Regions from separate parts of the Kribbella sp. NPDC051137 genome, predicted to be linked through region 1. Evidence: riboswitches for the same ligand, from Rfam matches in the RefSeq annotation. Region 1 holds a riboswitch; each other region holds the start of a gene.
What was found. A riboswitch is a leader RNA that binds a small molecule or an ion and turns the genes downstream of it on or off. The one in region 1 is predicted to bind cobalamin.
Positions count from the first base shown of each region.

Region 1 (6,824 bases):
CCAGACGGCGAAGCGGGCTGCTGCGGTGAGGGTGGCTTCGTCGGCTGTCCAGCGGCTGGTTCGTGGGGTGGGCGTGGGTGGGTCGCCCCAGGGGTCGGCTGGTGGGCTGTCGGGTTCGGGTGGCGTGGGTCTGTTGTCGGGGTGCTCGGGGTAGGCCGGTTCGGCGCCTGGCGGGGCAGGCGTGTGCGGGTCGGCGCTGGGTACGGGTTCAGGGCCGGCCGGGCCAGCGGCCGGTGGTTGGGCGGCAGCCGTAGGTGGCGGTTGGGTGGGGGCGGCGGGTGGCTGGGTGGCGTACACCGCGGTGGGGTCGGCCCAGGCTGGGCGGGCTACGTGAACCTTGCCGTTGGTGATGGTGATGTGCCAGCGCCCGTTGTGCAGATCTACGTGATGACGACGGCACAGCAACAGCAGGTTCTCTACAGATGTAGCTCCGCCATCTAGCCAGGAGGTCAGGTGGTGGGCGTCGCACATCACCGGGGGTGCCGTACAGACCACGCAGCCGCGGTCGCGGGCGATCAGCGCGTGGCGGATGTGGCGCGTGACCAGGCGTTCGCGGCGCCCGACATCCAAAGGTTCGGAGTTCGAGCCCAGGACCAGCGGGATCACGTTCGCGTCGCACGCCATACGACGGATGGTCGCCGCGGACAGGTCGTCGCCGTACACGATCTGGCCAGTCGCGTTCGCAGTCGCCGAGCGCAGATCGTCCAGGTCGATCGTCACGGTGATGTTGGCCTTCGCGCCGTGCCCCGCGGTGTCGGTGTCCCACGCGTTCGCCGCGACGGTCAAGGCGGTGGTGAGGGCGTCGGCCTGGCGCTTGTCCCGGGGGCGGGGATCGTGGTCACCGTCGACCGTCTTGTGGGGGCGGGCGCCGGTGTGGACGATCGCGCACAGGAGCTCGGCGTTCTCGTTGGCCAGGAAGCCGCTGAACTTGACCCCGTTCTCGGCGGTGCTCAAGGTCAGCGACTCCCGCGCGTACGCCTTCTGTTCTTCGGGTTCAGGGCCGTCGAAGTCGATCCGGTTGCACAGTTCCTTGGCGGCGGCGCGCAGTTCCTTGGGCGTGTGGGTGCCGGCGAGGCCGACCAGCTGCTCCTCCGCGACGTCCAGGTTCTCGACCGGGACGCGGGGCCGGACGCGTTCGAGTTCGGTGACGATCGCCGCGGCGTGACCGGTTCGCATCAATGGGTTGTCGGTGAGGGCTGCGTCGACGGCCTTGTACTTCGGGAGGGCTCGGGCGAGGTGGACGTCGCGCCAGACTTCCGCGCGGTCTCGGCGATGGCGCAGGGTCAAGAGTTCGACGATGTCGCGGGCGCCGACTTCTTGGGCCAGGCCGTCGGTCTCGGCGCGGGCGGTCAACTGGACGCGGATACCCTCGAGGCGGTTGATCTCGGCGTCGACCTCGTCGAGGGCGGGCAGAACCTCGTGGTTGCCTAGAGCAACCACTGAGCGTCCACCGAGAGTATCCATGACAAAACTCTAGCTGGTGCCTCCGACAGTTCCAAAGCAGAATGCCCTTATTTTTAAGGAGATTAGTTATCCACAGATTCGACCACTTCTCCCCCGGTGGGCTGTGGAAATCATTCGTCGAGGATAGGTCGTGTCGTGGCGACGCCTTCGCCTCGCGCGGCTACAGCATCTGTTAGCTCTTCCGGTGTTCCCCGGCGGTGTCGCGGGCGCCGGGTTCTTGGGTCCGCCGAGAATGTCCATGCGAAGAACCCCAGCTGGCGGCACAGACAGGTTCAGAGCTGAGATCGCCTTGTTTTCAACGGGATTCGTTGAGAACGCAATCCCCGCAGAGGGGGCCTTTGTGGTTGGGGGCTGCGCGGTAGATGAGGCAGCAGCTGCGGCGGCGGAAGGGGTTGGGGGTGTGGGCGTCGCGGAGGGGCGGGAGGGCCAGAAGGTCGGTGGTGACAGTGTGGGCGCGGGTGGCGAGGGTGGGGTCGGCGTTCGAGAGGGCGGTGGCTGCGCCGTTGACGGCTGAGGCGACGTTGCCGGTCAAGATGTGGTCCGACAATTCAAAGGCTTGGGCGATCGCGGGAAGCGGTCCGTCGAAGAGTTCGCGGTGCAGGTCTCCCCCGGCCGGCGGGATCGGAGGTAGGGACAGTGGGAACGCGCCGCCGAGGACGGGCTGCCAGTGGAGGTGGTCGAGGGCGAGGTCCGGGACGCGGTCCTCGAGTACTACGGCGGCGAGGGCTGGGGAGATGATGCGGGCGACCAGGCCGAGGTGGGTCACCGAGGCGGCCACGCGTACTTCGATGGCCTCGGCGGGCTGGCCGCTTGCCGTGCCGAGGTAGGCGCGGGTGTGGGCGATGCGGTCTGCCAGGATCGCAGGATCGTCGACGAGCTCCGACAGCCGGCGCCAGGGCGGCTTCGGCGTCGGCGCCGCATGCTGTTCGACGCTGAAGAAGGGGCCTAGAGCGGCGAAGAGCGTCACACCGCGACCTGGGCGGGGCTGCGGAGCAAGCGGTCGGCGAGCGGGCCGAACACCAGGCCGATCACGCCCCAGAGCAGTACCTGCGCACCGACGGAGTACAGCCGGAACGCGTACAGCCGGTCGGCGTCGAAGCCGGGAGAGACGATCGTCCCGTGCGAGTCGGTCAGCGGGAGCGGAGTCTCGGTCGCATGCCGGCCGTACTCCTGCACGTTGGCTGCGAGATGCCCAAGCGAAGGCAGCAAGGCCATCACGATACCGATCACCACGACGTACGCCGCGAGCGCGAGCAGAGTCGCGTTCCAGTTGCCGAAGTGTGGCGCCAGACGTTTGCCCAGGGCAACGGCTCCGAGCAGGAACAGCAGTGAGCACACGACCATCACCAGGTACAGGTTGGCGCGGGCCTGGATGGTCTCCTCGTGGCCGATCGCGGGCGGGTTCGCCGGGTACTTCAGGAACGGTACGAAGTAGAAGCCGAGGAAACCGCCGACCGCGACCAGCATCGCCAGTGTCCGCGGACGAAGGCGGCCGACGCGGCCAAGGCAGATCGCGTACGCGACCGCGAACAGCGCGCCCATCGCGATCCCGAACAAGACCATGCCGACGCCCATACCGACGTTTGCCTGCACCGTCCGGCTGAACAGGTCCGGCTCGGAGTGCGTAGCTTCACGGCCGTTCTCGTAGTCGATCGCGGCCTGGATCTGCGGCTCCGCGAAGATCCGCGCGAACCCGAACGCGACCAGGCCACCGGCTCCGCCGGCCAGCAGGCCGCGGAGGATCAGTTGGCGCTCCATCTCAGTGGCAGGGAAAGCCGAGGAAGTGCCGCGCGTCGTGCACGAACTCGTGGACGTGCAGGTCCTTGCCGAAGATCGAGTACGCACCCTGGTCGACGCCGATGAAGTAGTACGCCAGGAATGCCAGGACCGCCGTACCGACCAGCCACAGCGCAGCCTTCGACACCGGCAGAACGACCGCGGTCGTCGGCGCAGACAGATCACTCACGTGAAGCCTCCTTCAGGGGATCGTGCGTCCCGCTATCGGTGGAGCATCGCGACGGCGAAGTATCTGACTTGCCGGACCAGTCCGGCTCACAGTGGCGCGACCGTGCCGAATTCCCATCGGCTTCCTTGCGCCGTCACTGTCTGGGAGCGTACGGATCCCGCCCCTGAACGTCAACCGACGAACGTACGAAGCTCCTTGACGAGCTCGACACTGGCGTCGTTCTCGATCCGCCGGGTGGACACACTTTCCACGTTGAAACCGAACGGGAGGCCCCGCTCGCGGCAGTACGTCGACAGCGTGCGGGCGATCGCGACGCAGTGCGCGTACGAGTCCGCGACCGGGTCGACGGAGTGAACCAGTTCGTTGCGGAGCCACCGCGGTACGCGAACGCCGAGCCAGGCCAGGAACTCCAGCGTCTTCACCGAGCCGCAGATCGACAGCGTGAACACGATCGGCACCGGCTCGACGTTCTCGGCGCGGCACAGGTACAGGTAGTCCGACGCCAGGTCCATCGCGGCGCCGACGTCGTAGATGATCTGCGTCACGAAGAACGAGCAACCGCTGCGCTGCTTCCGGAGCAGCCGGTGGTGCTCGTCCAGGCGGGACGAATGCCGTTCGGGGATCGTCACGCCGCCGAGCGGCAGCGCCGACCCGGAGCGCTGCCACAGGTCGTACGCGGCCGGTAGCGTCGTCCGTACGTCGGCGGAACTCGTCGGGGCGCCGACCATCACGGTGCCGAGCCGGCCCGGGGTACGCCGTACCCAGGAGTCCAGCTCGGCCTCGGTGTACTTGCCGACCGAGCGGTACACGATCGTCGGCCGGTCCCACCAGGACAGGTGGTCGGCGAGGAAGTCCGCCGGATCCATCGTCGGGCTGAACGGGAACGGCCGCTCCTCCGGGATCCGCTCCGCCTCGTCGTCGATGTCGTAAAGGATCAGCGCGTCGATGTCGAGCTGCTCGAGCCGGGTCCGTGTCACCGCGGTGAAGCGTTCGAGCGCGTCCGGGGCGATCGAACGCCGGGGCGGCGTCATCCCGTACAGCAACAACTCCGTAGGACGGCCACTCCCGAGCAACGTAGACAGATCGTTCACCGCGTCAGCTTAAAGGAGGACAGCAGGCGGCATACGAGGTAGACGAGGAACGAGATCGTCGTGATGTACGGGCTGATCGGCACCGAACTGCCCGCGGACAGGAGGATTCCGCCGACCGAAGCAGTGACGGCGAAGGCGATACTCAGCAGCGGTACGACGATCGGCGACGACGAGACCCGGAGGGCCGCTGCGGCCGGGGTGACCAGCAGCGAGAGGACGAGCAGAGCTCCGACGATCTGCACCGAGACCGCGACCGCGAGGCCGAGCAGGATCATGAAGACGATCGACAGCACACCGACCGGGACGCCGCGCGCGGCGGCGACGTCGGCGTCGGTGCTTGCGAAGAGCAACGGTCTCCACACCAGCACCAACCCGGCCGCGACCAGGACCGAGATGACGATCAGCGACTTCACCTGCGGGTCGTCGATCGCCACGATCTGCCCGGTCAGCAGGCCGAACTTGTTCGCCGCCCGCCCGTGGTAGAGCCCGAGGCACAGGATCCCGAGCCCGAGACCGAACGGCATCAGTACGGCGGTCACCGAGTTCCGGTCCCGCGCCCGCGCACCCAGTACGCCGATCAGCAGCGCCGCGACGAGCGACCCGACCAGCGCCCCGGTGACGACGCTGACGCCGAACAACAGCCCTGCCGCGGCTCCGGCGAACGACAGCTCGCTGACGCCGTGCACCGCGAACGCCATGTCGCGCATCATCACGAACACCCCGATCAGCCCGCCGACGACGCCGAGCACGACGCACGCGATGATCGAGTTCCTCAGCAGCGGCAGCAGTTCGGCGTACCCGGAGAAGTCGAAGATCGCGCTCATCGCGCACCGGCCGGTTCGTGGTGCTGCTCGGGGATGCCCGCGACCAGGATCCGCCCGTTGTGGCGGATGACCTCGACCTGTGCGTCGTACAGGTCGCTCAGTACTTCCGTGGTCAGCACCTCGTCCGGCGTACCGATCCGGAACCGCTGGTTCGCGATGTAGAGCAGCCGGTCGACCTTGTCCAGGATCGGGTTGATGTCGTGGGTGACGAACAGGACGCCGAGGTCCAGCCGCCGGCGGGCGTCGTCGACGAGATCGCTGACCAGCCGTTGGTGCGGCAGGTCCAGCGACAGCAACGGCTCGTCGCACAGCAGCAGCCGCGGCTCGGCCGCCAGCGCCTGCGCGATCCGCAGCCGTTGCTGCTCGCCGCCTGACAACGACGACACCGGGGTGGATGCGTACGCCTCCGCCCCGACCGACGACAGCAGCTGGTTCACCCGCTGCCGGCGTCGCCGCGACGGTAGCGGCACACCCCACCGGTGCCCGTCCACGCCGAGCGCGACCAGGTCCCGGCCCCGCAGCGGTACGCCGTCCTCCGCGAGCCGTTGCTGCGGGACGTACCCGATCCGCCGGTCACCGCGACGGACCGGCGTACCGAGGAAGGTCGCGGAGCCGGACCGGAGCCTGAGCTGTCCGAGGATCACCTTGAGCAGGGTGGACTTCCCGGATCCGTTGGCACCCAGTACGGCGATCAGCTCACCGCTGTGCACCTGCAGGTCGAGACCGTCCCAGAGTGTGCGGGACCCGAAGCCGACCGCGGCCTGCTCGAGGGTCAGTACGTCGCTCATCGCCCGAGCGCGGCGCCGACCGCATCGAGGTTCGCGGTCATCCAGCCGATGTAGTCCTTGCCGTTCGGGAGCGTCTCGGTGACCGGCACCACCGGGATGTTGTTCTGCTTGGCGGCGTCGAGCAGCTTCTGGGTCTCCGGGCCGCTGGTCTGCTCGTTGTACGCGAGCAGCTTCACCTCGTGCTTGCTGTACAGCTGCAGCGTCGCGTCCAGGACCTTCGCCGGTACGTCGCTGCCCTCCTCGATCGCCTCGCTGAACTCGGCCGGCGTCTTGTTCTGCAGGCCGACCGCGTCGAGCAGGTACACCGGCACCGGCTCGGTGATGCCGACCGGCTGCCCGGCGTACTTCGCCTTGAGCGTCGCTTCCTGTCGCACCAGGCCGTCGAGCTTCTGCTTCAGCGCGGCGGCATTCTGCTGGAAGGTCGACGCGTCCGCGGGCGCGGCCTTCGCATACGCCTGCTCGATCCGGTCGACGACCTTCACCACCGAGGGGAAGTCGTACCAGACGTGCTCGTTGCCCGTCCGGCCCGAGATCGTGACCGCGTTCAGCACGGTCGCGGACGAGTTCTTCGCGGTCTTCAGCATCCGGTCCATGAAGTCGTCGTAGCCGCCGCCGTTCTCGATCACCACCTGCGCGCCGGCCACGGCCGCCTGGTTCCGGGTGCCGGCCTCGAACTCGTGCGGGTCGGCGT
Region 1 is NZ_JBFBBI010000007.1:445,585-452,408, reverse strand. Features, by position in the region: gene AB0M51_RS37500 (DUF222 domain-containing protein) at 1-1,464, opposite strand, end outside; gene AB0M51_RS37495 ((2Fe-2S)-binding protein) at 1,760-2,431, opposite strand; gene AB0M51_RS37490 (CbtA family protein) at 2,428-3,222, opposite strand; gene AB0M51_RS37485 (CbtB-domain containing protein) at 3,224-3,430, opposite strand; adenosylcobalamin (AdoCbl) riboswitch at 3,479-3,567, opposite strand; gene AB0M51_RS37480 (5,10-methylenetetrahydrofolate reductase) at 3,601-4,521, opposite strand; gene AB0M51_RS37475 (metal ABC transporter permease) at 4,518-5,345, opposite strand; gene AB0M51_RS37470 (ATP-binding cassette domain-containing protein) at 5,342-6,133, opposite strand; gene AB0M51_RS37465 (zinc ABC transporter substrate-binding protein) at 6,130-6,824, opposite strand, start outside.

Region 2 (6,824 bases), on a different contig from region 1:
GGGGCCTGGTGAACGTGCTGCCGACCGGGCGGAACTTCTACGCGGTCGACCCCAAGGCGATTCCGAGCCGGAACGCGTGGGACGTCGGTGTCGCGCTGGCCGACTCGCTGCTCGCCCGGCACCAAGCGGAGACCGGGGAGTACCCGCGGTCCGTCGGGCTGACGATCTGGGGTACGTCGGCGATGCGGACGCAGGGCGACGACCTGGCCGAGGTGCTCTGGCTGCTCGGGTGCCGTCCCGTCTGGGACGAGGCGTCCCGGCGGGTGACCAGCTTCGAGGTCGTCGGGCTGGAGGAGCTGGGCCGGCCACGGATCGACGTGACGATCCGGATCTCCGGGTTCTTCCGGGACGCGTTCCCGCACGTGGTCGCGCTGCTCGACGAGGCCATGCGTACGGTCGCCGGCCTGGACGAGCCGCCGGCCGCCAACTTCCTGCGCGACCACGTCCAGCAGGACGTTGCCGCAGGCAACGACGTACGGCAGGCGACGGCCCGGGTGTTCGGCTCCAAGCCCGGCTCGTACGGCGCCGGCCTGCTGCCGCTGGTCGACGCCCGGAACTGGCGCACCGACGCGGAGCTCGCCGAGGTGTACGCCGTCTGGGGCGGGTACGCGTACGGCAAGGACCTCGACGGCGCGGAGGCCCGCGGCTCGATGGAACGCGCGTACGCCCGGATCCAGGTCGCGGCCAAGAACGCCGACACCCGCGAGCACGACATCATGGACTCCGACGACTACTTCCAGTACCACGGCGGCATGATCGCGATGGTCCGGCACCTGACCGGCGCGAACCCGAAGGCGTACGTCGGCGACTCGGCGGTCCCCGCGCAGGTGAAGACGCGGACGCTCGAGGAGGAGGCGAAGCGGGTGTTCCGCGCGCGGGTGGTGAACCCGCGGTGGATGGCGGCGATGCGGCGGCACGGGTACAAGGGCGCGTTCGAGATGGCGGCGACCGTGGACTACCTGTTCGGGTACGACGCGACCGCGGGGGTGGTGGACGACTGGATGTACGAGTCGCTGACCACCGAGTACGTCGCGGACCCGGAGATGGCGGAGTTCTTCCGGAAGTCGAACCCGTGGGCCCGGCACGGCATCGCGGAACGGCTGCTGGAGGCGGCGCAGCGCGGACTCTGGGCGGAGCCGTCCGACGAGGCACTGGAGACGCTGCGGAGTGCAGTCCTTGAGACGGAGGGTGACATCGAGGACCGCGCCTGATTGGGTAAACGTATGCCACGGGTCTTGATCACGAACGACGACGGTTACCTCGCACCCGGGATCCGGGCGCTCGCACCGGCGATCGCCGAGCTCGGGTACGACGTACTCGTGGTCGCGCCGCTGCTCGACGAGAGCGGTGTCGGATCGGCCCGCGCCGGGATGGTGGGCCGGCCGATCCGGACCGTGTCGGACGAGGAGAACGGCGTCACGTACGTCGGGATCGAGGGGACGCCCGCGGGCGCGGTGACGCTGGCGGTCCTCGGTGCGTTCGGGCCGGTGCCCGATCTGGTGCTGTCCGGGATCAACCGCGGGCTCAACATCGGCGACTCGATCTTCCACTCCGGCACCGTCGCGGCGGCGCTCACCGCGTCCGGCTACGGTACGTCGGCGGTTGCCGTCAGCATCGACTCCGAGGACCCGCGGCACTGGCCGACCGCGGCGGCCGTCGCGGCCGAGGCACTCGGCTGGGTCGAGTCCGAGCCGGCCGGCACGGTCCTGACGATCAACGTGCCGGACCGCCCGCTGGACCAGTTGGCCGGTGTCCGGCACGCGTCGCTGGCCCCGCTGAAGCGCTCCCGCCTGATCGGCACCACCGGCCCGGGCGGCGAGCCGATGATCGCGCTCGAACCGCCGCGCCCGAACCCGATCCCCGGCACCGACGAGGCGTTGCTGGCCGAGGGATTCGTCACAGTGACACCGATCGTCGGCATCCGCGAGGTCGCCGACGACGACGCCGCCACTGCCCTCGCCAAACGACTCACCCGCTGAGCCACCGATGAAGCTCAGCACCGCGGAGTACGGCGCCCCGGACGCGCCGCCCTTGCTGTTCATCCACGGCCACGGCGGCGGGTATCACTACCAGCGCTGCCAGGCAGACCTGCTCGCTCACGACCTGCGGCTGATCGCGCCGGACCAGCGCGGCGTGCTGCGGACTCCGCTGCCTCCCGGTGAGACCGTGAGCCTCGACCTGCTGATCGCGGACTTCGAGGAGTTGCGGGCGGACCTGGGCATCGAGCGGTGGACGATCCTCGGCCACTCGGCCGGCGGCAACTACGCGGTCGAGTACGCGATCCGGCATCCGGACGCGGTGAACGCGGTGATCTTCGACTGCCCGTGCTGGGACTTCGACGCGAACGACCGTCATCGCCTGCCGATCTTCGCCCGGTTGTACGACGAGCTCGGTGACACCGAGGCGGCGGACCGGTGCCGCGAGCTGGCCGCCCTACCGCGGCGGCTGACGCCGGCCGACGGCAGTGTCGAGCTGGCCTTCGGGCTGGGCGAGCGGTTCCAGGACCTGTCGTTCCACGATCCGTCGCGGCGGGCCGAGTTCTTCGCGCTCGGGGAGCAGGGCGGGTTCAGCGACGAGGAGTGGGCGCGCGGGAACAGCCACCTGGTCACGCTCGACGAGCTCTACACCTCGAAGCTCGAGCGGCTGGCGTTGATGCCGCAGCCGAGTCTGCTGATCGAGGGCGTGGACGACCTGGCCACCGACCCGGTGTCCGTCCGGACCTATCGCGAGACGGTCCCGCGCGGGCGGACCGTCACGTTCGAGCGCTCCGGTCATTTCCCGCACTTCGAAGAAGCAGTCCGGTACGCCGCGGTGGTGCGGGCCTTTGTCCTGGAGGTCACACAACGCCCGTGACAGCTACCCGGCAGCTCCGTGGCATGATCGGGGCGACGGTTGTGGAGGAACACCGGTGCGAGTCCGGGGCGGTCCCGCCACTGTGACCAGGTCTGTGCGGTTCTGACAGAGCCTGGAAGCCAGGACATCCGCGGTCGTCCGCCGGACCCGCACGTGCGGTCCCGGCGTACCAGCCGTAGCGGGCGTGGACACCCGCTCGACGAAAGGGCGACCGCTGATGCGGGCTGCAGTGCCGAACTCTTTCCCCTTCACCGCGGTCGTCGGGATGGACGAGCTCCAGCTCGCGCTGGTCCTGGCCGCGATCTCGCCGGCGATCGGCGGGGTCCTGATCCGCGGCGAGAAGGGTACGGCGAAGTCGACCGCCGTCCGGGCGCTGACCGAGATCCTGCCGCCGCTGGACGTCGTACCGGGCTGCCGCTTCTCCTGCGACCCGGAGCGGCCGGACCCGACGTGCCCCGACGGTCCGCACGCGGGGGAGTCCGGCACTGCTCAGGACGTGAGCGCCGGGCACGTGGCCGGTGGGCGGGCTGTGCGTCCCGCTCGGTTGGTGGAGTTGCCGGTCGGGGCCACCGAGGACCGGGTGCTCGGGTCGCTGCACCTGGAGAAGGCGCTCGCCGAGGGCGTCACGGCGTACGAGCCGGGGCTCCTCGCGGCCGCGCACCGCGGGCTGCTGTACGTCGACGAGGTCAACCTGCTGCACGACCACTTGGTCGACGTACTGCTGGACGCCGCCGCGATGGGCCGGGCGACGGTGGAACGGGACGGGGTGTCGGTCACGCATCCGGCGCGGTTCGTGCTGGTCGGCACGATGAACCCGGAGGAGGGCGAGCTGCGGCCGCAGCTGCTCGACCGGTTCGGGCTGACCGTGGACGTGGTCGCCAGCCGGGATCCCGCCGTACGGGTCGAGGTGATGCGGGCGCGGCTCGGGTACGAGGCGGACCCGGACGGGTTCGTGGCCCGGTACGACGGCCCGCAGCGGGAGCTGGCGGAACGCATCGTGAAGGCGCGCGACCTGCTGCCCGAGGTGATCCTGACCGACGCGGCACTGCGGCAGATCGCGGAGATCTGCGCCTCGTTCGACGTGGACGGGATGCGCGCCGACCTGGTGACCGCTCGTACGGCGGTGGCGCATGCCGCCTGGTCGGGTCGTACGGTCGTCGAGGTCGAGGACGTCCGCGCCGCCGCCAAGCTCGCGCTGCCGCACCGGCGGCGTCGGAACCCGTTCGACGAACCCGGTCTGGACCAGCAGCAGCTGGAAGAAGCCATCAACAACAGCACCCCACCCGACGAGGACCCGGACCCCGACGGTTCGGGCGGCCCCGGTGGAGCCGGAGGACCGGGCGGACCCGGCGGAGGAGCAGAGCCCGCCGACGGCGACTCGGACCCCACGAACGGCGCCGCCGAGCCGAGCGTGCACGAGAGCGCGCACCGCGAAGCGGCCGAGCCGGGCGTCAACGCGGGCGGGCAGCGCGAGGACGTGGTTGCGAGTACGGCGCCGTACAAGGCCCGGTTGTTGAGTGTTTCTGCTGCTGGGGCCGGGGTGGCCGGGCGGCGGTCGCGGGCGTTGACCGAGGTGGGGCGGGTCGTGGGGGAGCGGGCCCGGGTCGGGCGGGAGTCCGGGCGGCCGCATGTGCTGGGGACGGTGCGGAGCGCGGCGCCGTACCAGAAGGTTCGGGGCCGCAGCGGACCTGGGCTGGTGGTGCGCGCGGACGACGTGCGGCTCGCGGTCCGCGAAGGACGTGAAGGCAACCTCGTGCTGTTCTGCGTCGACGCATCCGGCTCGATGGGGACCAAGAAGCGCATGGTCGAGGTGAAGACCGCGATCGTCTCGCTCCTGCTGGACGCGTACCAGCGCCGCGACACGGTCGGCCTCGTCACGTTCGCCGGCCCGGAGGCGACGGTCGCGCTCCCGCCGACGGGCAGCGTCGAGACCGCCGTACGGCGCCTCGAATCGCTCCCCACCGGCGGCCGTACCCCGCTCGCCGAAGGCCTCCTGCGAGCCGCCGACGTACTGCGGATCGCCGCCGTCCGGGACCCCCGCCGACGCCCGCTCCTCGTGCTGGTCACCGACGGCCGCGCGACGTACGGCGACAACGCGTTCGCCCGCGCCCGGCAGGCGGCCGGTCAGCTCGCGCAGCGCGGGATCGCCACCGTCGTGGTCGACTGCGAACCGCGTCGCGGCGTCCGGCTCGGCCTCGCCGCGGAGCTCGCGGCCGATCTCGGTGCGGAGTACCTCGACCTCGGAGACGTTGCCGCCGGCAACCTCATCCGCACGGTCACCGAACGGAAGGCGGCCTGAGATGCCGAAGGGACAACCGGTCGCCGTACCGGAGGACGGTCTCACCACCCGCCAGCGCCGCAACCGGCCGCTGCTGATGGTGCACACCGGCGCGATGAAGGGTAAGTCGACGGCCGCGTTCGGGATGGCGTTGCGGGCCTGGAACCAGGGCTGGAACATCGGGGTCTTCCAGTTCGTGAAGAGCGCCAAGTGGAAGGTCGGCGAGGAGACCGCGTTCAAGGCGCTCGGCTCGGTGCACGAGGCGACCGGGCAGGGCGGGCCGGTCGAGTGGCACAAGATGGGCGAGGGCTGGAGCTGGTCGCGCAAGGCCGGCACCGAGGAGGACCACGCCGCCGACGCACTCGAGGGCTGGCGCGAGATCCAGCGCCGGCTGGCCGCGGAGACGCACGACCTGTATGTGCTGGACGAGTTCACGTACCCGATGAAGTGGGGCTGGATCGACGTCGACGAGGTCGTCGAGACGCTGACCGGGCGGCCGGGCCGTCAGTACGTCGTGATCACCGGCCGCGACGCGCATCCGAAGCTGCTCGCGGCCGCGGACCTGGCCACCGAGATGACCAAGCTGAAACACCCGATGGACACCGGCCAGAAGGGCCAGAAGGGCATCGAGTGGTGATCCCGCGGGTGGTGGTCGCCGCGCCGTCGTCGGGCGCGGGGAAGACGACGGTCGCGGTCGGGTTGATGGCGGCACTGCGGCGGGCCGGGCACACGGTGGCCGGTTTCAAGGTCGGGCCGGACTACATCGATCCCGGGTTCCACGCGATCGCCACCGGCCGGCCGGGACGCAACCTCGACCCGATGCTGTCCGGGGAGGAACGCATCGCGCCGCTCTTCGCCCACGGCTCCGCCGGCGCGGACCTGGCCGTCGTCGAGGGGGTGATGGGGCTGTACGACGGTGCGCTCGGCACGGAAGGTTTCTCGTCCACCGCGCACGTCGCGAAACTCCTCGCGGCACCGGTGATCCTGGTGGTGGACGCGTCCGCGGCCGGCCGCAGCGTCGGGGCTGTCGTACAGGGTTTCGTTGCCTATGACACCGAAGTACGGATCGTCGGCGTGATTCTCAACAAGGTCGGCTCCGACCGCCACGAGGCCGAAGTACGCGCGGGGGTGGCACCCACCGGCGTACCCGTCCTGGGTGTCCTCCGTCGGGACACCCGCCTGACCGTCCCCAGCCGCCACCTGGGCCTGGTGCCCGCCGGCGAACAGCGGACCCAGGCAGAGGACGCGGTAGCCGCCGCAGCAGAACTCGTCCACCAAGGCGTGGACCTCGAAGCAGTAGCGGCCACAGCCCAAGCCGCCCCACCCCGGCAAACCACCCCGTGGATCCCGAACAGCCCCGCGGCAGTTCTCGGGCGGCGGCCGGTGATCGCTGTTGCGGGTGGTCCGGTGTTCTCCTTCCACTACACCGAGACGACCGAGCTCCTGACCGCGGCAGGCGCCGAGGTGGTGACCTTCGACCCGCTGATGGACAAGTTGCCCGAAGCAACCGCCGGCCTGTACCTCGGCGGCGGCTTCCCCGAACTGCACGCCGAAGCCCTGTCCGCGAATGCCGGCCTCCGTGAACAGGTGGCGACCGCAGTATCGGACGGCCTCCCCGTGATCGCCGAGTGCGCCGGCCTCCTCTACCTCTGTCGCGAGCTCGACGGCCACGAGATGACCGGCGTACTCCCGG
Region 2 is NZ_JBFBBI010000001.1:1,213,708-1,220,531, forward strand. Features, by position in the region: gene cobN (cobaltochelatase subunit CobN) at 1-1,211, shown strand, start outside; gene surE (5'/3'-nucleotidase SurE) at 1,224-1,979, shown strand; gene AB0M51_RS05720 (alpha/beta hydrolase) at 1,987-2,853, shown strand; cobalamin riboswitch at 2,848-3,004, shown strand; gene AB0M51_RS05725 (putative cobaltochelatase) at 3,071-5,152, shown strand; gene cobO (cob(I)yrinic acid a,c-diamide adenosyltransferase) at 5,154-5,768, shown strand; gene AB0M51_RS05735 (cobyrinate a,c-diamide synthase) at 5,762-6,824, shown strand, end outside.
Region 2: linked by a shared signal. The riboswitch ahead of AB0M51_RS05725 (putative cobaltochelatase) and the one ahead of AB0M51_RS37485 (CbtB-domain containing protein) in region 1 are both predicted to bind cobalamin.

Region 3 (6,824 bases), on a different contig from region 1:
GGTTGCGGGCCGAGCGGGCGGTGCTGACCGACCTGGAGACGACCGCCTTCGGGTACGGCGATCCGGCCGGGGCGCCGGCGCTCCGGCGGGCGGTGGCGGGCTGGCTGGCGCGGTACCGCGGGATCGCGGCCGACCCGGAGGACCTGATCATCGTCGCGGGCGTCGCGCAGGCGATCGCGATCGTGGCGCAGCTGCTCGACCGGCACGGCATCCACGAGATCGCCGTCGAGGACCCGGGCTCGCTCGGCTCCCGCCAGCACCTGCAGAACTGGGGCGTGCGGACCCCGCCCGTCCCGGTCGACGACCGCGGGCTCCAGGTCGACGTACTGCGGAAGTCCGAGGCGGCGGTGGTGATGACGACGCCGGCGCACCACTTCCCGACCGGGGTCGTCCTCGACGGCGAGCGCCGCCGCGAACTCGTCCAGTGGGCCGGCGACGGCGGCCTGATCATCGAGGACGACTACGACGCCGAGCACCGGTACGACCGCCCGCCGGTGCCGGCGCTCCGCGCGATGCTCCCGGAGCAGGTGTTCTACCTCGGCAGCGTCTCCAAGCTGCTCGCACCCGCGCTGCGGATCGGCTGGATGCTCGCGCCCCCGCAGTACAAGGAAGAAGTGGTCGGCCGTAAGCGCCTGGCCGATCTCGGCAACGCGGTCCTCCCGCAGCTCACGCTCGCGCAGCTGATGGAGTCCGGCGAACTCGAACGCCAACTCCGCCTGCTCCGCCGCCGGCACCGGACCCGCCGGGACGCGATGGTCGCCGCGATCCGCACCCACTTGCCGACAGCAACAATCCACGGCGCCGCCGCCGGCCTGCACCTGACCATCACCTTCGACGAAGGCGACGACGTCGCGCTCGCCGCGGCCGCCCTGGAGGCGGGCGTGAAATGCCACCCGCTGTCCTGGCACTGCCAACTCCCGCACGCGCCCGGCCTGGTCCTCGGGTACGCCGCCCGTACCCCGACCGAGATCGCCGACGCGATCGCCACCATCGCGAAGGTCAGGTAGGACGGGTCAACAGATACAGCAGGTACGGCGCTCCGAGGAACGCGGTCACCACCCCCACCGGCAGCACGGTCGGCGCGACCACTGTCCGCGCCAGCAGGTCCGACGCGACCACCAGCAACGCCCCGATCGCCCCCGGCACCACGAGCCCGGGCCGCCGAACCAACCGGCGAGCCAGCTGCGGTGCCACCAACGCCACGAACCCCACCGGCCCGGCCGCCGCCGTCGCAAACGCCGCCAGCCCTACGCCGAGCGCGATCAACGCCCCGCGCGCCAACTCCACCCGCCCGCCGAGCGCTCGCGCCACGTCGTCGCCGAGCTCCAGCAGCCGCAACTGCCGCGTCAGCAGCACGGCCGCCGGCGTCCCGACCACCAGCGTCGCACCGATCAGTACGACGTGCGTCCAGGACCGCCCCGCGAGACTTCCGGCGAGCCACATCGACGCGCTCTTCGCGGTGTAGATGTCCGCGAGCGTCAGCAGGTACGCCGTCAACGCCCCGACGATCGCCGTCACCCCGACGCCGACCAGCACCAGCCGATTCCCCGACACCCCGTTCCGGTACGCCAGCAGGTAGACGCTGGTTGCCGCCAGCAACGATCCGAGCAGCGCGCCGAGCGGGATCCAGCCGCTGCCGATCACGGTGATGATCAGTACGGCGGCCAGCGCGGCGCCGGCGTTGACACCGATCAGATCCGGGCTGACCAGCGGATTCCGGGCGAGCCGCTGGAAGATCGCGCCGGACATCGCGAACGCCGCCCCGACGCCGATCCCGGTCAGGACCCGGGGCAGCCGATTGCCGACGACCACGTCGTACGTGATCAAGGTGCCGTGCCCGGACAAGGTCCGCAGTACCTCGGCGATCGACAGCGTGTAGTCGCCGCGGGTCAGGGCGTACGCGCCGACGACGACGGTCAGCACGGACGCCGGCACACCGACCCTCACGATGCGGCCGTTCGCCGGACGAGCGCGATGAACAGCGGCGCGCCGATCAGCGCGGTGACGATCCCGACCTGCAACTCGGCCGGGCGTGCGACGATCCGCCCGAGGATGTCGGCGAGCAGCAGTACGACGGGCGCGAGCAGCATCGAGGACGGCAGGATCCGGCGCTGGTCCGGGCCGACCACCAACCGCGCGACGTGCGGTACGGCGAGCCCGAGGAAGCCGATCGGGCCCGCGATCGCGGTCGCCGTACCGGCCAGCACCACCACCGCGAGACCGGCCAGTACGCGGACCAGAAGCACCCGGGTGCCGAGCGCCCGCGCCAAGTCGTCGCCCAGCGCGAGCGGATTCAGCGAGCGCCCGAGCGCCAGCGCAAGGACGATGCCGACAGCAACGAACGGTACGGCCTGGGCGACGACGCCTTCGTCAGCCAGGGACAACGAACCGACCACCCAGAAGCGGTACTCGTTCAGCGTCGAGAGATCCATCAGCGTCGCCGCCGACGTGATCGAGCCGAGCAGCGCCGAGACCGCGGCACCGGCCAGCGCGAGCTTCACCGGCGTCATCCCGCCGACCGTGCCGACCAGGTAGACGGCCACCGTGGCCACCAGCGCGCCGACCATCGCGAACCAGACGTAACCGGTCAGGCTGTGGATGCCGAAGAGCCCGATCGCTGCGACCACCGCGACCGCGGCACCTGCGTTCACGCCGAGGATCCCCGGATCGGCCAACGGGTTCCGGGTGACGCCCTGCATCACCGCACCGGACAGCCCCAACGCGGCGCCGACCAGCACGCCCGCGACGGTCCGCGGCATCCGGAGGTACCGGACCACCCGATCGCTGTCGCTGCCGCTGAAGTCCGCCAGCGCCCGGTAGACCTCCCCGGGCCCGATCCAGCGGTCACCGACGCACAAGGACAGCACGACGACGACCGCCAGCACCGCGACCAGACCGGTCGCGCGCTTCACTTGACCAGATCGGGGTGCAAGAGGTGGCCGAGGTTCTCCGTGGTGTACGCGCCGCGCACCCCGGCCGAGTGGTTCGCGAACAGCCACGGGATCACGTGCTTCGACCGCACCGCCTTCAGATTCGCGAACGCCGGATTGGCGAGCATCTTCCGAACGTCCGGCTCCGAGTCCGCGGCCGTCAGCGAGGCGTCGCAGCATCCGCTGATCAGCACGTAGTCGGGGTCGCGCTTGATGAACTCCTCGACACTGATCTTCACGTTCCGCTTCGAGGTCAGGTCCGCGAACGCGTTCACGCCGCCCGCCTGGCGGATCAGCACCGTACCGAAGTCCGGGCCGCCGGACACGGTCATCCCGCCGCCCTCGAGCCCCGGGCGGACGATCGCCACCGTCGGACGCGGCGCATCCTTGACGGCGGCCGAGACCGCGGCGATCCGCTTCTTCTGGTCGGCGATCACCTGCTCCGCGCGGTCCGAGACGCCGAACAGCCGGCCGAGATCGCGCAGGTCGGCGTACACGTTGTCCATCGAGACCGTCGCCGGGTCGATCGCCTCGTCGCCCTTGCCGTCCGCGGTCGGGCACAGCGGGCTGAAGATCCAGGTCCGCACCCCGAGGTCGGCGAGGCTCTTCCGGCTGCCGAAGCTCGCGTCGCTCCCGCCCGCGCTGAACACGTCGTTGAACCCGGACAGCACGAAGTCCGGGTTCAGGCTGAGCAGTTCCTCGCGGCTCGGCAGGTTCTTGAAGTACTTCGCCTTCGACTGCGCGGCGGCGTACTCCGGGAGTACCTGGGAGTCGAGGTACGCCGTACCGACCAGGCGGTCCGAGATACCCAGCGCGTGGGCCAGCTCGATCGCCGGCTGGTACGCCGCGAACACCCGCTTCGGCGGGCCGTCGACGGAGACGTCGATCCCGCAGTTCTTCACCGTGGTGGCGGCCCCACGGCTCTCCGCGGCGGACGGCGCGCAGCCGGCCAGCAGGCTCAACGACAGGGCAACAGCAAGCACACGTACGACGGCCATGAGCGGACCGCTCCTCCAGCACCTCGTGGACGGGTCAGCGCCGTGGCCGGTCTCCTGGCTGACGGGTACCGCGTCCACCGGCCTGACCTTCCCAGCCGCTCACACGGCCAGTGGTCCCCTCACGGGTACGACAGGTGCACATCCCGATCACAGTGGCGAGGGCCGCGCCGGTACTTCACCGGCTTCCCGAACACCACGGCGCGGTCACCATAGCACCCGGCTCAGTGGGTGTAGAGCGACGAGAGCGCAAGCGCGAACTGGGTCATCAGGTCGGGGTTCAGCGCGCGGGCCGGCAGCGGGACCAGGTCGACGAGCTTGTCGTCGCCGACCCGGATCGTGGTCCGGCCGGTCGCGGTGTCGATGTACCCCTCGTCGCCGAGCGGGATCGACTGCGAGGTCGGGGCGTTGCGGAGCGGCGCCATCAACGCCTTGGCATCCGTCTCCCGGCGGACCGTCGAGTACAGCACGCTCGTCGCGGTGATCCAGCCGCACACCGGATCGCCGACGAGGGTCTCCCCGTCGCGCCTTGCCGTCGCCGGCACGCCCATCACCTGCTCGGCCGCGTCCGAACCTCGATCGCACTCCGGCCGGGTGATCTCCAGCGCCGGCGCGGGCAGCTCCGGCGCCAGCCGCGCGACCTCCTGGCCGAGTACGACGTACTTCGCGAGCGTGGCCTGCGGCCCGGAGATCTTGTACAGCCTGCCGTCGAGCAGGAACACCACGAACTGACTCGTCCCGTACCCGCCCGCGCCGACGTTCGCGGTCACGGCGGGCTCGCGCCGGTGCGCGGTGTACGCCTTCCGGGCCGCCGCCAGCGTCGCCGCGGTTGCCTGCAGCACCGAGACCCCGATCCGCAGCACCGGCCCGTTCGACGCCGTACTCAGGCTCAGTTGGCAGACGTCGTACGACGGGATGTCGAGCTCGGCCGGCGGGTTCTGTCGCTCGATCTTCACCACCGGCACGGCCAGCGTGGTCCGGACCAACGTCTCGTCGATCTGCGTGCACGCGGTCTCGGCAGGTGTCGCCGACGCGGTCGGCGACGGCGTGTCCGAGGGCGTCGCGGACGGGGTGTCGAACCCGCTCACCGACACCAGCGGCGCCACACTCGGCGCGGTCTCCTGCCCGTGACCACCACACCCCGCAAGCAGGACGACGGCCAGCCCGGCGGCGATCAAGGTACGCATGATGCCACTGAGCCTAACCGGCCGCGCGGAGCTCTCTTTCGCGGACGGCGTGTTCGTCGGTGCGGGCGTCGTACCGCCAGAACTCGCGCAGCCAGGCCGAGGTCGCGATCACGCCCGCGACGCACAGCACGCCGCCGCTGACGATCGCGGTCCGGACCGTGGTGAGATCCGCGACCAGGCCGGACCGGGCCTGACCGCCGAGCGGACCGAGCGAGTACCCGAGCATCTCGATCCCGGCCAGCCGCCCGCGCATCTCGTCCGGGATGGTCTGGTTCCAGATCACCGACCGGAACAGCACCGACACCATGTCGCAGGCGCCGGCCAGCGCGAAGAACCCGATCGCGAACCAGATGTTCGGCGCCAGCCCCGCGATCCCGACCGCGGCACCCCAGCCCATCGTCGCGAGGACGACCGCCCTCCCCTGGTGATGGACGTGTTTCGCCCAGCCGCTGGTGAGCGACGCGCACATCGCCCCGATCGCCTCCGCGCTGTAGAGCAGCCCGAGCAGCTTGGGCTCCTTCAATACATCGGTCGCGAACGCCGGGAACAGCACGATCGGCATCGCGAGGAACATCCCGACCATGTCCACCAGGTACGTCGCCAGCAGGTCCTTGCGGCGGAACGCGTACACGATGCCGCCGCCGATCGCCCGCAGGCTCGGCGCCGTGGCGTGCTCCCGCGACCGGTAGGAGCCCAGCCGGGCGTAGAGCAGAGTCGCGAACACGATCCCGGCCAGCTCGACCGAGAACGCCCAGGTCACGCCCACAGACCCGACCAGTACGCCGCCCAGCGCCGGACCGGCGAGCTGCCCGATCTGCGAGGTCAGCGAGCTCAGGGCGACCGCGGCCGGGATCTCCTCGTGCTTCACCACCCGCGGCAGCAGCGCTTCCCGCGACGGCCGCTGCAGCGACGACGCGACCGCGTTCAGTGCGCCGCAGACGTAGATGAGCCAGACCTGCGGATGCGCGAGCAGCGTGTTCGTCACCATCAGTGCGGAGATCACGACCTGCGCGATGCCGGTGCCGACGAGCAGTTTCCGGCGTTGCACGTGGTCCGCGAGGGCACCGCCGTACAGGCCGAACACGACCAGCGGTGCGATCGTCACCAGACCCATCGCGCCGACCGCGAAGTTCGACCCGGTGAGTTGGTACAGCTGGTACGGGAGTGCGACGTACCCGACCATGCCGCCGAGGAAGAAGACCGAGCCGGCGACCAGCAGGATGCGGAAGTCGCGGGAACCACGCCACGGGGTCAGATCGACACGCAACCGGGCCAGCCGCGAGCGAAGACTTGCTGCCACCGCAACATGGTGACAGGTCCGACCGCTACGGACGAACCTGATTTTCCGCCAGCCTTTCCACCAGCATCGAAAGGAACCGGAAGCGACCCCGGGTCCGTCCTAGCGTGACAACCGATTGGTTGCCCACGGCGTCAATCTCGGCGGCCGGGAACGGACCCGGCCATCCTCGGGAATCGGAGAAAAACCGCATGATCTCGATCAAGTCGGCCGGCACCCGGCTGCTCGCCAGCCTCGCCGTAGCTGCGGCGGCCGGTGCCACCCTGCTTGTTCCGTCGGCCGCGCACGCCGCCCCCGCGGCGCAGACGGCTGCCACCGCTGTCACCGCCACACCGTCGGGCGGCCTGCTGCGTCCGGGGCAGTACCTGAAGCCCGGCCAGTACCTCCGCTCGCTCAACAAGGTCTACACGCTCGT
Region 3 is NZ_JBFBBI010000005.1:505,693-512,516, forward strand. Features, by position in the region: gene AB0M51_RS28425 (PLP-dependent aminotransferase family protein) at 1-1,007, shown strand, start outside; gene AB0M51_RS28430 (iron chelate uptake ABC transporter family permease subunit) at 1,000-1,947, opposite strand; gene AB0M51_RS28435 (iron ABC transporter permease) at 1,944-2,912, opposite strand; gene AB0M51_RS28440 (ABC transporter substrate-binding protein) at 2,909-3,928, opposite strand; cobalamin riboswitch at 3,955-4,141, opposite strand; gene AB0M51_RS28445 (hypothetical protein) at 4,150-5,112, opposite strand; gene AB0M51_RS28450 (MFS transporter) at 5,126-6,412, opposite strand; gene AB0M51_RS28455 (hypothetical protein) at 6,601-6,824, shown strand, end outside.
Region 3: linked by a shared signal. The riboswitch ahead of AB0M51_RS28440 (ABC transporter substrate-binding protein) and the one ahead of AB0M51_RS37485 (CbtB-domain containing protein) in region 1 are both predicted to bind cobalamin.